Linked DNA regions of Desulfomonile tiedjei DSM 6799. The protein of the gene in region 1 binds, or shares a complex with, the protein of each later gene. Links are inferred from orthologs where the notes say so. Each region holds a gene or a part of one and is shown on either strand. Other genes may lie near its edges.

Region 1 (6,394 bases):
AATAGGCGACCTCCATGCCTAACGACAGGAAGCTTTTTTCGCCTAGTGTCGTGACTGCTTCTTCCAGAGCTTTGCCTCCGAGAAGAGTGTGGCGTTTCATTATCTCTCGTTCCGTCACCGTGAACAGCTCATGCGACAACAGGATAGAATCCGGCATGGCCACTTTCCCGATGTCGTGGAGCACAGCGGAGCGTATCAGGTCGGTAGTATAGTGATCGGTAACGATATCGCGGTATTGATGCATGTCGGAAAGCCGATTACAGAGAATTCTGCAGTATTTCTGAATGCGAATCAGATGCGAGCCGGTTTCGGCATCTCTGGATTCGGCCAATTTGGCCAAAGAAAAGACCGCCATATCCTGGGTCGTCTGGACTTGCTCCAGGAGCTTGAGGATTTCCTCTTGCCGGAGAATTTCTTCAGTAACGTCCAATCCCACACCGAGAATGCCCTGAACTTCACCGTCCGTGTCGATCATCGGGGACAGTGCCAGTGAGATGATAAGGGTGCGGCCGTCTTTGGTGAGTTGCTGCATGTTTCCGTGTACTGCTCCGCTCTTGGTACGGATCACAGTGCGAAGCTGTTCCACGGTTTCTGTGCTAAGAGCATCGGGAGGGTACAAACGAGTGATCTTGCTCCCTATCATCTCATCTGATGAATATCCGAAGATGTTCTGCGCGCCCGTATTCCAGAAGAGCACGTTTTGATCCAAATCCGTGAGCACTATTGATACGAGTGTCGAGCTATCGAGAATTCCCTGGAGAAAATCTTTTGTGCGGATCGCTTCCAGAAATTTTCGCCCGAATTCCGTCGCCGGTTGCGGGCCGACCTCGTGCTTGCCCGGTATAAGCGTAGATGCTATCTGATTCTCGAGTTCGTTTATCTTTCGCCGTAAAGCGCGAATCTCCTGTACAAGCTCTTCCTTGGAATTGTGCCGATCCATGCACTTCTCCGCGTGAATTTCTTGAAAGGGAATGTTTGGTCCGGATACGTTTGTTCAACGTACATTGATGGAATTTTGTACGAAAGACAAGTTTAAAAAGAAGACCAAAATTCCAAAGGAATGGTAGAGCAGAGGAGGAATGCAAGAAAAACTATCGGATTTCGGCACGGTTGAACGCAAGCTGGTGGAAATTAGCGATTCCGGAAATCCAAAAGGCTCAATAAGCAACCTGCCGGAGCTTCATAGTAAAGAATCTGCACAGATTTATTCCGATTTGCGGATAAACTTTCATGATTTCCTGGAATTGATGATGTCGCAACACATATGCTTCGGTAACGACATCCGCCACGCACGTTGCGTTCGGAGGCATGCGGGTGAACAGGCTTAATTCTCCAAGGAATGCTCCTTCGCCAACTGTGGCTTTCGCCTTCTGTTCGTCTGTGCCGTATTTCTCGTAGATAGTTATCTGTCCGGAAACAATAAGATAGATGGAGGAGTTCTCTTCTCCTTGCTTGATAAGGACTTCTCCCGGTGAGAACGTCTCAACGGAAATCACCGAGGAGATCGCATGCAGTTCGCGAACACCCATCCCTTCAAAAATAGTGAAAGTCCTGAGTTTATTGATTTTGTCGATTATGTCGGGCATGGTTATGTCCTCGTGGAGAATGCGCTTCAAAGCGTAATCAGCAATATCGCGAACATGGGGTTGGTCGTCGCTGAGCCTGGATTCAACAACCGGCAAGAAGGAGTATTCGGGCATCTGCTCGGCAATCACGAAGAGCGCCAGCATACGGGTAATTGGATCGTCCGATTCCACCAGAAAAGTAACAACTCTTTCAGGAGTTTCTTTGCGCACAAGCGGAAAGAGCTTTCTGCCTTCCTCGATTTTTTCATTTAAGGGAATGTCTTCAATAAGCGGAATGAGATACGGACTCAATTCCTTTTGTATGGAGTTCTCTACCAGTTCGACCGCAATAGAAGCGGACTCGGACTTAAGTGCCTGGTACATGAGTCTCATGTCGGTATGATAGACCCATAACGCATAGAAAATCAGACTCAGGTGTTCCTCATTTGCCGCTAGAAGGTGATCCTTGAGCATTTTCACGCTCATACCTTCTATTCGGTCGAGATCTCTGACTGCTATGAGATGCCAGTACGCTTGAGCAAGTTCTTTACCGAGAAACGGCACTATTTCAAATTCCGTCAATCCCGAAAGCCGTATGACTTCGAGAATAGCCTGCTTTGTGCGAGGCGGCGCTTCCAACAGGGAAACTTCAAGGAATGGGAGAATGAGTTCGCCGTACCCCATGAGCGCTTCAATCGCGGCTTGCCTCACGTCGTCATCAGTGTCTTCCAGAAGCTGAATGAGCTTCCGCACTGCACGCATATCTTTTGATTGAGCAAACGAAGCCGCTGCTTCCGCTCTCGTGAGAGAGTTCTCGTCATCAAGGAGTTTTAGAGCGATCTCGGGGTCCATAACCGGAGCAGCTCGTTCCGGCATTTCAACGGACTCTTCTACCCGATTGGCAACAGTAGCGGACCCCAGTTCTGCCGTCGCTCCCGCTCCCTCGAACGGCCGTACTGCTTCTATCTGTTCGAAATCAACCTGCTTTTCTGCAATAACCTGTTTCAGTATTCTCGTGTAATGCTTTCGGAAATTCAGTGTCTCCACAAGCCAGTAAAGAGCGAGAACAAAAGCGATATACGACAGACTTTTGGGAGCAAGATAGGGCTTGAGAAATATCATGGTGAGGGAGCCTGAAAGCATACCTACTTTCAACACACTGCCTCGGATAAACGTTCTGCTCCAGGCCTGAAGGTCAGACGGGATAATGCTGTACAAAATCTTGTTCACAGGCCCGGCTATAGCTCTCTGAATGAGTATTGTGGAAAACTGGCCGTATGCAGCAACAAAGATATTGAAGAACAGAGGCAAGGATCCGAAGAGCACCGCGAAATTCAATGGCTGAACAATAGATGAGTTGGCCAGCCCGATTGAGGAGTACATTCTCCCCATGAAAAAGAGCAGGACAAAGGTAACTAATGTTGTTGTCCCACGGAATATGCTCAAAAATGAGATCAATGATTGTTCCGAATGAAACGTGCTGTTGGCCACCACACTGAATTGAAAGAAGAAAATGGGAAGCAAAATGTTGGGTATTAATCCGGTAACGACCAGATAGCGCACAATTGGGTATTCTTTGATCAATCGGGGAACTTCGGTCAGCCCGATAGTTTTTGCTACTCCGCGAACAGTCTGGATTTTCGGTTTGACATGGGAAAGAAATCCGCTCCCGGTGCGCCACATGTACACCGCAATTGCGAGCGAGATTCCCGCAAACACGAGGAGAACCGGATCTTCGCCCCTCAACAAGACGGTCAGAGGTCGGGTGAGAAAACTCCCCACAGTGGTCCCGAGCACCTGTCCTGCGGTAATGAGGGGAAATATTCTCTTGCCTTGGCGGGCATCGAAGAGATCTCCTGCAATATTCCACAGGTAAACGAGCAGAACTGAATCCAGCAAGTAGAGCAACTGGTAAAGTATCGGGTATGAGATGCTCAGATCGGCTTTGACGGTAAAGAAGAGAAGTGTGACGAGAACACCGTACAACCCCAGGAACGCTGATAGGAGTATATAATCGCTAAATTTCCGTCCCAGTCGATCTATGACCCCCATGACGAAGAACGTCAGGATAGCGTTTATCACCAGCATATAGGGGATGTAATTGGGGCCGTACCTCTTCAGAAATGCAGTATCGACATAGTTTCTGAAGATTGCCGTTACGAGAAAAATTGCGAAGCATATCCATGCAATCCAGATGAACTTGGAGGCTTCGTGAAGATATACTTTGAGGTGTTTTTCCAGAAACTGCTTCATACGGATTCACTGGATCGCGTGGATTTCAGTTCCCCTGATCCCCAAAATACATGGGGGACCGAATAAGGCTGTTTTCTTTCTCCTGTGCAGCAGATGCGGCTCTCTGAAGGGATTTGCTCGGAGCCTGAGCAAAACAGGCCAGATTATAGAGAAAGAGTAGGGAAGCATCAAGGATAATCAATGTTTCTGCTGGCTATAAAACAAGCCTTATTCGTAAAACCGCTCGAGAGGGTCAAACGGAATAGGTGCGAAAATAATCCTGCGGAATCTCCTCGACAAATCTGGAGAGCTTCACCGGGACCTGTCCCCGGGTTCGATCCAGTGCAGTATGCGGAGCCACAATAACGAGATTGTGTTTGGCCCTTGTGGTTGCCACATACATAAGTCGGCGTTCTTCCTCCAGATCATCGGGAGATACGAGAGCCATCGGGGAGGGGATGCGGCCTTCCGCCGCCCAGATGAGGATCACCGTGTGCCATTCCAGACCTTTTGCCGAGTGTATGGTGGAGAGCACCAGGCTGTCCTGTCTCTCCCTTTCGGAGCTTCTCTCCTCATCCGGAGGCTCGAGAGCCATGTCATTGAGAAATCTATTCAGGCTCTTGTAACTCGAAGTCAAATCCGCCAGGTACTCCAGATCGCGCATTCTTTTGGGATAGTTGTCGTACTTTTCCTTGAGCACGGGGAAGTAATAGGCATTTATGAGTTCCACTTTCTGCGATATGGGATTTGTCTCATTTTTGAGTTGGAAAACAAGTTCAAGCAACCGGTCCAGATCTTTGCCATATTTCGGGGGCTTGGATACGATCTGGGCAGTGGAACGGGGTATGCCGTCCTGGCAGATAGTGCCGGCCAGTTGAAGGGCGGTCTTGTCGCCGACGCCCGGCAGAAGCTTGAGAATACGAATCCAGCTCAAACGGTCTGCAGGATTGTGGATCACTTTGAGATGCGCAAGCACATCCTTTATGTGCTGACTTTCCAGGAACTTGAATCCGCCGTATTTCACGAAAGCGATATTATTGCGCGTCAGTTCGCTTTCCAAATCGAAGGAATGGAACCCTGCTCGAAAAAGCACGGCTATTTCGTTCAGTTCCACGCCATGCTCGTTTAATTCCCGCACGCACTGGACGACAAATTTACTCTGTTGGCGTTCCGTAGATGAACGGGCGCTTATGGGGAGAGGTCCTCCGGTTTTCTGAGTGAAAAGCCGCTTTGAGTAACCTGCAGCAGCCCGCTGAATGATGCTGTTGGTCACACTCAAGATGGGCGCGGTGCTGCGGTAATTCTCCTCCAGTCGGATAATGCGCGTTCCGGGAAACAGATTCGGAAATTCTACGATATTCGTAAAATCAGCGCCCCGGAACGAGTAAATGCTTTGCGAATCGTCTCCCACAACCATGACGTTATCGTGAGTAAAGGCGAGTAGTTGCACAATGCGAGCCTGAAGCCGGTTCGTGTCTTGGTATTCGTCTACGAGCACATATCTCCATTTTTCAGATATTTCCGTCCTGATCCTCGGATGTTCCTCCAAAAGCTTAATCGTGTTCACGAGTAAATCATCATAATCCATAAGATTATTATTCTTTTTATGTTCCTCATACTTGACTTTGATAATGTCGATCTCCGGGGCAAATTCGCCGAAATGAGGACAACGCTTTTCTATTGCTTCATTCACACTGCATGCACATCCGACTGCTCTGCTTATTATTTCCGCAATGGTTCTGGTCTTCGGGAATCCTTTTGGATCGGTCAAAGGAGGAACAAGGTTCTTCTTCACATGGTCGATGGCTTCCACGGAATCGCCCTGATCCATAATGGAAAAGGATGAATCGAATCCGAGAAGGGCCGCATACCTTCTGAGCAACATGTTGCCCGTGGAATGAAATGTACCTCCGGCAATGGCGGTCAGCCTGAGACCCAGGAGCTGCGATGCTCGCGAGAGCATCTCTTCGGCTGCCTTTCGCGTGAAGGTCAGCAGCAAGATGGATTCGGGTTCTATCCCTTGTTCCACAAGCCAGGCAACGCGGTACACGATGGTCCTGGTCTTTCCCGAACCGGCCCCGGCAATGATGAGCAGAGGTCCTTCTGGAGCCGTTACAGCCTCAAGCTGCGCGGAGTTCAAATCCTGTTCGTATGCGATGTTTGAATAACCGGTTTTTTTCATATTTCACTCAGATAATTTAATCATTCTGGTGAGTTTGTCTCCAGAAAGAAAGTTCGTGTTCAAGAAACGCTTGGCTAAAAGCCATCACCTATGATATGGTATCGCTGTCGCGGGTTTTCGGGGAGGTGCAATTCAGTTATGGATCTCAAGGAGGATTGCGTGAACAATTCAGTGCTCGTAGTGAGTTGCCCTCTGTGCATGAATCACTTTTCTCATTGTCGAACCGTCGAGGGCATGAACACGTCTCCTTTCGGATATGGTTTGGATTTTCGCGTTGTTCCTAAAGACTGCAATCGATCCTCGGACGTAGCAACCTGTCCCCACTGCCATTATACGAGCTTAGTACAAGATTTCCATCAACGAGTCCCCGGACACGTGAAGGAACTGGTCAAGTCCCAAGATTATCTGGAACTTT
Region 2 (7,430 bases), 2.0 Mb from region 1 along the record:
CGAAGAAACTTGCAGCCAAGATTACCAACGAGCTTTCCGTGTCGTCATCAGGGCCGCTCAGTCTTGCGGTTCCTATAGGGGACGACGGTCATATTTTCGTGCTACTCAAATTCAGCAAGAACGGTCCGCCGCACAGGTTTCTTCTTGATACCGGTGCAACGTTTTCCCTGATAAGCCGAGAGCTTCTGACTCAAATTCAGCAAGAAACGGAAGTGAAATCTGCCGGCAAAGCACGAGTAAAGACTGCTGATGGTTCGGAGCACATGGTGACGCGATACAAAGTCAAAAATGCATTTCTTTTCAATTTACCGCTCGGGGAAGTGGAAGTTCACGTATTTGATAAGAATGCAGGCGTCATCACCAATCTTCTCGGAATGCACAGCATTAAAAATATTTCTGTCTCCATTGATGCTCAGAGCAAGAAGGCTCACATCACAAGAAAGCAATCGCTGGATTAATACCATTTTGCGTTCAAGATGCTTACCACTGACCTAGCTTCGCAGGTCAGGTCCGTGCTTCCGCCTCTCAGTTAAGAACATCTTGAATGCAAGTCCGTATAACTGTGCTCGCGCTCGAAGGGGGTTCAAACGGAAACAGCCGCACGCTTCTTCAACAGAGCGATGCGGCTGAAAGTAGAACCGTAATGAATATGTTATAGCAAATGTCAGAATTCTTGCCCGATTGCGAAAAGCGCTTCTCGAAAATCGGTGGGTGCCGTGCCTCCGTGCCGGCACATTTTTACACAACAAATCGACTAGTTAGGCCCGGCAGGGACGCCAGGCCCCACCGTTCCCTATGAAGGATAGGGGTGTTCAAAACGTCAGGAATTATGTCAACAGCTATAGAAGAGACTATGCAACCATTCAGTTACGCATGAGAGGAGGTTTCTTCAGCCCCGAAGGGTCTTCCCAACAGTAGCCGTGGGTGCAAACCCACGGAAGCGATACGGCAAGTCCTATGTCTTCAGGACCCTGAAAGGGGTCAACCAATAACATTTGGGAATCATTGCCTGTTGGTCGACCCTTTCAGGGTCTTTGAACCATGCTTATGGACATGGCGCTGTCCACGGGTTGACGAAACTGTCTCAAAACTCCATTTTGGGCTCGCGATTTGCCAAGAGATGTACTAGAAAGGAGAGGAATTCAACAACCACGAGGCTGTCATGGGCAAACAGATCCGGGCCGATTACGAACAGATCTTGATGTTTCCGCCGTCAGTGGAAGACTGGGTGGCTAAGGATCACCCGGCGCGCTTTATCCGAGATTTCGTGGATTCCTTGGATCTGTCCGAGTTGGGAATCGAGGTTCCCGACAGCGATACAGGACGTCCTCCGTATGCGCCAGATCTTCTGTTGAAGGTGTGGCTTTTCGGATACTTCAATCGGATCAGGAGTACCCGTAAGCTTGAAAAGGGTTGCCTTGAGAATATGGGGCTGATTTGGCTGACGGGGATGAATGCTCCGGATCATAATTCCTTATGGCGATTCTTCAAGGCGAACAAGAAATCATTGAGGCATCTGTTCAGACAGTCGATTCGTGTTGCTCTGAAGGCCGATCTGATCGGTCTAGCTCTTCATGCCGTGGACGGGACCAAGATCCAAGCCGTCTCATCCAACGACAAGGCTCGGGGTCGTGAGCACCTGGAGAGGTTTCTGGAAAGTGTTTCGGAGAGATTGGACCGCACGATTGCCGATGCGATGACTGAGATAGAGAGAGCCGAGCGGGAAGAGACCGGTGAGTATCGCCTTCCGCAGTCCATGCAAGACGGATTGAAACGGAAACAGCGGATACAAGAGGCTCTGAAGGAGTTGGATGAATCGGACAAGAAGTCAGTTCACCCTTCGGAACCGGAAGCTCGCTTTATGAAGAATCGCCGGACCAAAGACTTGTCGTACAACGCTCAGGCGGTTGCCGACCAAAAGAGCGGCCTTATCGTGGCCGCAGATGTGGTCACGGATGGGGCCGACAACGGGCAATTGGTCCCCATGCTCGACAAGGTGAAAGAGAATCTGGGCGCTGTGGCAGAGGAAAATGTGGCGGACGGGGGATATTTTTCCTCAGGGCAGATAGGTCTGGCCCATGAGCGAGAATACGGCATTCTTATCGGGAAATCGTCAGGGGAAATTGTTTCCGAGAGAGGTGCGGATGAGGATCTCTATCACCGATCCCGGTTCGTCTTTGATCAGGAGCGTGATTGCTTCATATGCCCTGAAGGGCGCTTGTTGCCTTTTCATCAGCGGAAAATTAACGGCAAGAACCACAATGAGGTTCGCAGGTATCACTGCAAGGATTTTCTAACGTGTCCCAATCGCTGGAAATGCTCCAAGAGCAAGAACGGACGCCTCATAGACCTCAGCGTTTACGAGGCGGCCCTAGAACGACACCGCAGCAAGAGGGAAAAACCAGAGAACAAAGAGCGCCTGAAGACTCGAAAGAAGATTATCGAGCCACCGTTTGCCTGGATCAAGAGCGCATTAAGCTTTCGGCGATGGACCGTGGCCGGAATCGACAACGTAAAGGCCCAGTGGGACCTTATTTGCACGACCATAAATCTCAGGAAGCTCTACCACCATTGGGTATCCGGCGAGGTGGCATTCACGTAAGCAGCCGGAGGGAGACCATGACCTTATAACGGACAGTACACTCGGATCGAACCTCGCCTGATCTTCACTTGACGGGACTGCTTTTTTCCCAGAAGCAGGTCCTCCCGTCCGGCTTGCGTGATTCGCCGCAGTGCGCAGGTTTTGAGACGCTTTCTGACACCCGTGGCTACAATCGGGGCGCCCTTCCAGGGCGTGCCAGGTTATGACTAGATGGTTACATGGCTGTTGCTTTTTATCCACTTTACAAGAGGAAGAACCAGGGATTTTGGTCTAAATCCCTGAAACCAACCCGGATCCCAATTTAGAAAAGGGGAACGTTGGCTGCCAGCTTGATTGTCGCAAATGACCATTCAAGCAGCCGTGAGGCGATTACGACCATTGCCATCAATGCAAAATTCTTTCCCGCGGCTGACGCTTCTCAGGACGCTGCTTTCCGAATGCTGCTCCAAAAGTGAGCTGATGCTGTTCCAGCGCACGAATCTGATCCCGTAATTCGGCAGCCTTCTCAAACTCCAGGTCCCGAGCTGCAGCGAACATCCGATCCGTCAGTTGTTTGATCAGACCGGGAATCTCGTCCGGAGCCACGTCGGGTAGATCGGGTTTCTTCTCAACTTCCACCGTGACGTAATCCTGTTCCGCGAGAGAAGAGAGGATGTCGGTGATGTTCTTACGAACCGTTTCCGGCGTTATGTCGTTTTCGACATTGTATTCCTGCTGGAGACGCCGTCTTCGCGTGGTCTCCTCCGTAGACTTGCGGATGGATTCAGTCATGTGGTCTGCATACAGAATCACCGTGCCTTCCACATTACGAGCAGCCCTACCGGAAGTCTGGATCAGCGAACGCTCCGACCGCAAGAACCCTTCCTTGTCTGCATCCAGAATAGCAACGAGAGCCACTTCAGGAATATCCAGACCTTCTCGCAGAAGATTGATTCCCACCAGCACGTCGAATTTCCCCAAGCGCAGATCGCGAATGATTTCCATGCGTTCTATGGTGTGGATTTCAGAATGCAGGTACTTCACCCGAATTCCCAGGCCTGCATAGTATTCGGTAAGGTCTTCCGCCATCTTCTTTGTGAGCGTGGTGACCAGCACTCTATGACCCTGATCGATACGTTTGCGGATTTCACCTAAAAGATCGTCCACCTGATTGGAAGCGGGCCGCAGTTCAATCATCGGGTCGGTCAGGCCGGTGGGACGAATGATCTGCTCTATTACCCGGTCTTTGCTCCTCTCCAGTTCATATGGGCCGGGAGTTGCCGAGACGTAAATGGCTTGATTCACGTGAGATTCAAACTCTTCAAACTGCAACGGCCGATTATCCAGCGCACTGGGAAGCCGAAATCCATAATCGACCAGGTTCTGTTTTCTGGCTCGATCTCCTCTGAACATGCCGCCCAATTGAGGTATGCTGACATGGGATTCATCGATCATAAACAGGGAATCTTTGGGAAAATATTCCAGGAGCGTAGGCGGAGGCTCGCCAGCATTGCGGCCGGTGAGATATCGGGAATAGTTCTCGATACCGCTGCAGTAGCCCATTTCCCTGAGCATCTCCACATCGAATTTGGTTCTTTCCTCTATGCGCTGAGCCTCTATGAAACGATTCTGGTCGCGAAAGAACTCCACCCGCTCTTTCATTTCCTCAAGAATGGCATTTACAGACGAAAGCAGTCTGGATCTTTCCGTCACGTAATGGCTTGCCGGATAAATCGCAACCTTTTCGAGCGAGCGAATCACTTTTCCCCTGAGTGGGTCAATCTCATAGAGTGACTCGACTGTATCGCCAAAGAATTCTATCCGGAGCGCAACCGATTCTTCGTAAGCAGGAAATACTTCAACAACATCGCCTCGGACTCGAAAGGTTCCCCGGTGGAAGTCTATGTCATTCCTCTCGTACTGGATTTCCACGAGCTTCCGTAACACTGAATCCCTATCGGCGTCCTCTTTATCAATGAGGTGCACGAGCATGTTTTGATACGATTCCGGAGATCCGAGACCATAAATACACGAAACCGACGCTACGATTATGACATCCTGCCGTTCCAGAAGAGATCTTGTCGCAGAATGTCTCATTTTGTCTATCGTTTCGTTGATGCTTGAGTCTTTTTCAATGTACGTGTCAGACTGCGGTATATAGGCTTCCGGCTGGTAATAGTCATAATAGGATACAAAGTACTCTACCGCATTCTCAGGGAATAATCCTTTGAATTCGGCGAATAATTGAGCAGCCAGCGTCTTGTTCGGGGCAAGCACGAGCGTGGGTTTTTGCACTCTTTCAATGACATTGGCCATGGTATACGTCTTCCCCGAGCCAGTCACACCCAACAAAACCTGATGCTTCAACCCGTTCTCCACACCAGTCGCTAAAGCATCTATGGCTTGAGGTTGATCGCCCTTGGGTACGTAATCGGAATATATCTGAAACGGCCGCATGTATCTGTTCCTCAACTTCGTATTCAAGGCAGTAATATCGGGGAAACCCTTCTTGTAAGAAGTGTTTCCCCGAACCCCATCCCAAGAACTTTCAATATTTGGCTACATCCTTGTTTGCTTCGCAAACTAACGATGCAGCCGAAATGTTGAAAATTTCTTGGAAGAGCTTGGGAAACCTCTTCTACAAAGAAAGTTCCTCCAACACTACTACTTAAATGCGAACATATGACGTTCTTCATTTTAAAGATGGTTTAAGGATCTTAAGGGAATTATGGATTTTCCGTATTACTTTTTCCAGGTTCTTGAATCCCTCGGTTCGATCCGAAATCACCATCTGGAGCACTCGTTCCTCAGCAATGTAATACTGTACAAGCTGGACAAGCTGTAGACCGCGATGATCTTTATAAAGAAAAATAGTGTAGCCTTGAGTTCCGTCAAGTCCCTTAATTTTACCCTCTTCGAGAACCGAGCTATTCTTCATCTCCTGTTTCAGCTTTCGGAAGAGGTCTGCAATCGTTTCTGCCGTAACAGGACCTTTCTTTTGGCGCTCCTGGATGAAAACGCTTATTCTTAAGGTGGCTCCTGGGTGAAAGATCTTGATCTCGTTCTCTCCGGCAGTTTTCAGGGTCATGGATGTCGGGTAATCGAACGTGAATCTCCCCGCCGGATCGGCATATTTCGAAAAACCGTCTTGCCCGGATGCAGTTCCCGAAAGCACTATCGAGAGGATGATTATGAGAAACGTTGCTCGCGTCATCACTCCTCGCGACTCCACCCGCGTTTACGACGTGTCGATTTTTCTTCCTTTTCATCAGCAGGAGGACGCTTTAGGTCCGACAATGCCTGCCCAAGGGTTCGTGCCAATTCGTACGTTGCGATTTGCAGGCCGTTGATTATTCTCGACCTGAACCACCGATCCGGTTCGGATTCGCGGAATACTGCCAGATTTTCCAATTCCTTGTCGCTCAAGTGCCTGAATGTGTAGGCGATGGTTGTGATTGCCGTTTCCCCTATTCTGCTCTTTTCAAAGCCGAGCCCTTTTTCCACCATACCGATTTTTTCGTGTAATCGGTCGTCGTTTGCTGCATTTTCAGGGTCCGATCCGGAGAGCAGTCCTTTAATGACACTTTTTACGAGAACTTGATTGTTGCCATAAACATCTTCTGCCACAACGATTCTTCTCATAAGCTCTAAACGTTCGTCATCCTGTGATGCAGCCATCTTTCGGCTTTCTCGAATATTCTTCAGCAGAGCGGGATCCAGAGCGTTTTCCTGGGCGCGTGCAACTTTTTTTCCCAGAGACGATTCATAAAATTCTACTACTTTTCCGAGATATTCCTGTTTCAACTCATCTCGGATAGAAGAGCGCAAGATTTTCAGCAGGGTATCTTGGGCGGAATTCTTCTTAAGCAACGCTTCGGTTTCGTTCCTCGATCTGGAGTCCGGAAACACATCGGAGGGAACCGAGGCCAAGACAGATTTCGGCAAGGCGTCGAGCTGACCTGATATACCGGAAATTCTGAGTGCTTGATCGATCAGACTGTCTGTGCGATCGGCGAATGTCGCCTGAGAGGTAAACAAGACCAGAAAAAGCGTCAATACAACTGATGCGCAGCTTGATCGTCGAGGTATCGTGTTGATGTCCTGCAATTGGGTTACACCTTTAAAGCGAATGGAATTCCGAAGGAATCTGTTTCAGTTCCCCTTCCGGACTGACGGCCACCAGAGTAACCGTTGCTGTAATAAGATAATCCCGAGGCTCGCCTTGACGGGTTATTATCTGTTTGACAACAATTCTGAACCGCGTCGTGCTTTCAATCCAGGTCCGTACGACCAGGGAATCCCCCAGTTTTGCGGGAGCATGGAATACAATCTCGACCTTGTGCACCATGAACAGGTACCCGTTATTGTGGTACTCCGCGACGCTCGACAAACGCTTTTCAACGTATTCCGTACGGGCTCGTTCCAGGAATTTTAAGTAATTGGCATGATATACTACTCCCATGCAGTCTGTATCCTCGTAGTACACCTTGCATTCGAAGAGCAGCTCTACCGGACGTGTCGGTCTGGTTGCCGACTTGGATTCCACAGGCTCCAAGGTCGTGTCCTTTCAGAAGATATTTCTGAAACGCGTTGAAACGCCTTCGGCGGCAGGATAGCAAAGAAATGCATATTCTTCTAGCCAGCCGTCTCTGGTAGTGTAGGAAAAAGGAATCGCAGAGGATGTGGGATGCAAAAGATTGAAATGGCCGGATTCATAATAGCGCCAGTAGTTGGGCTGTCCGGTGTCTTAGTAATTGCTGCAGCAATTCTGTTGCAGGCGACCGGGGCTCTCGCATTACATACAGTCAGTCTCAATCCTGAAAAATCCGGTAGAATGACGGAAAGCCAC

What was found.
Region 2: the proteins of DESTI_RS13030 (region 1) and uvrB are in contact, whole or in part, in a crystal structure (PDB 7EGT), measured with the Thermus thermophilus proteins. The link is inferred for Desulfomonile tiedjei DSM 6799 from one-to-one orthologs. Residues at the interface, in WP_096412145.1 of Thermus thermophilus: His654, Arg656, Phe657, Gln666, Asp668, Glu669, Lys680, Arg681, Leu682, Ser683, Lys685, Tyr686, Ala687; in WP_096411307.1 of Thermus thermophilus: Glu23, Leu25, Arg26, Asp27, Gly28, Glu29, Arg30, Phe31, Arg55, Glu326, Asp327, Phe328, Glu379, Ser382, Gln383, His398, Gly400, Arg401.

The regions. Positions count from the first base shown.
Region 1 is NC_018025.1:3,106,453-3,112,846, reverse strand. The notes cover bases 3,516-6,394. They hold DESTI_RS13030 (ATP-dependent helicase), read right to left. Parts: upstream 5,980-6,394; coding sequence 4,051-5,979; downstream 3,516-4,050. Other genes in these bases: DESTI_RS13025 (DUF2225 domain-containing protein), read left to right, coding at 6,139-6,394; DESTI_RS13035 (cyclic nucleotide-binding domain-containing protein), read right to left, coding at 3,516-3,818. In the rest of the region: DESTI_RS28865 (HD domain-containing phosphohydrolase), read right to left, coding at 1-940; more of DESTI_RS13035, read right to left, coding at 1,158-3,515. UniProt on the Escherichia coli protein: A helicase with DNA-dependent ATPase activity. Unwinds DNA duplexes with 3'-5' polarity. Translocates on single-stranded DNA with 3'-5' polarity. Initiates unwinding more efficiently from a nicked substrate than double-stranded DNA.
Region 2 is NC_018025.1:5,120,348-5,127,777, forward strand. What follows is about bases 2,513-5,446. They hold uvrB (excinuclease ABC subunit UvrB), read right to left. Parts: upstream 5,039-5,446; coding sequence 2,987-5,038; downstream 2,513-2,986. Other genes in these bases: DESTI_RS21890 (IS1182 family transposase), read left to right, coding at 2,513-2,602; DESTI_RS21900 (hypothetical protein), read right to left, coding at 5,274-5,446. In the rest of the region: DESTI_RS21885 (tetratricopeptide repeat protein), read left to right, coding at 1-458; more of DESTI_RS21890, read left to right, coding at 1,163-2,512; more of DESTI_RS21900, read right to left, coding at 5,447-5,795; DESTI_RS21905 (DUF2059 domain-containing protein), read right to left, coding at 5,795-6,688; DESTI_RS21910 (YbgC/FadM family acyl-CoA thioesterase), read right to left, coding at 6,702-7,127; DESTI_RS30950 (hypothetical protein), read left to right, coding at 7,269-7,430. UniProt on the Escherichia coli protein: The UvrABC repair system catalyzes the recognition and processing of DNA lesions. A damage recognition complex composed of 2 UvrA and 2 UvrB subunits scans DNA for abnormalities.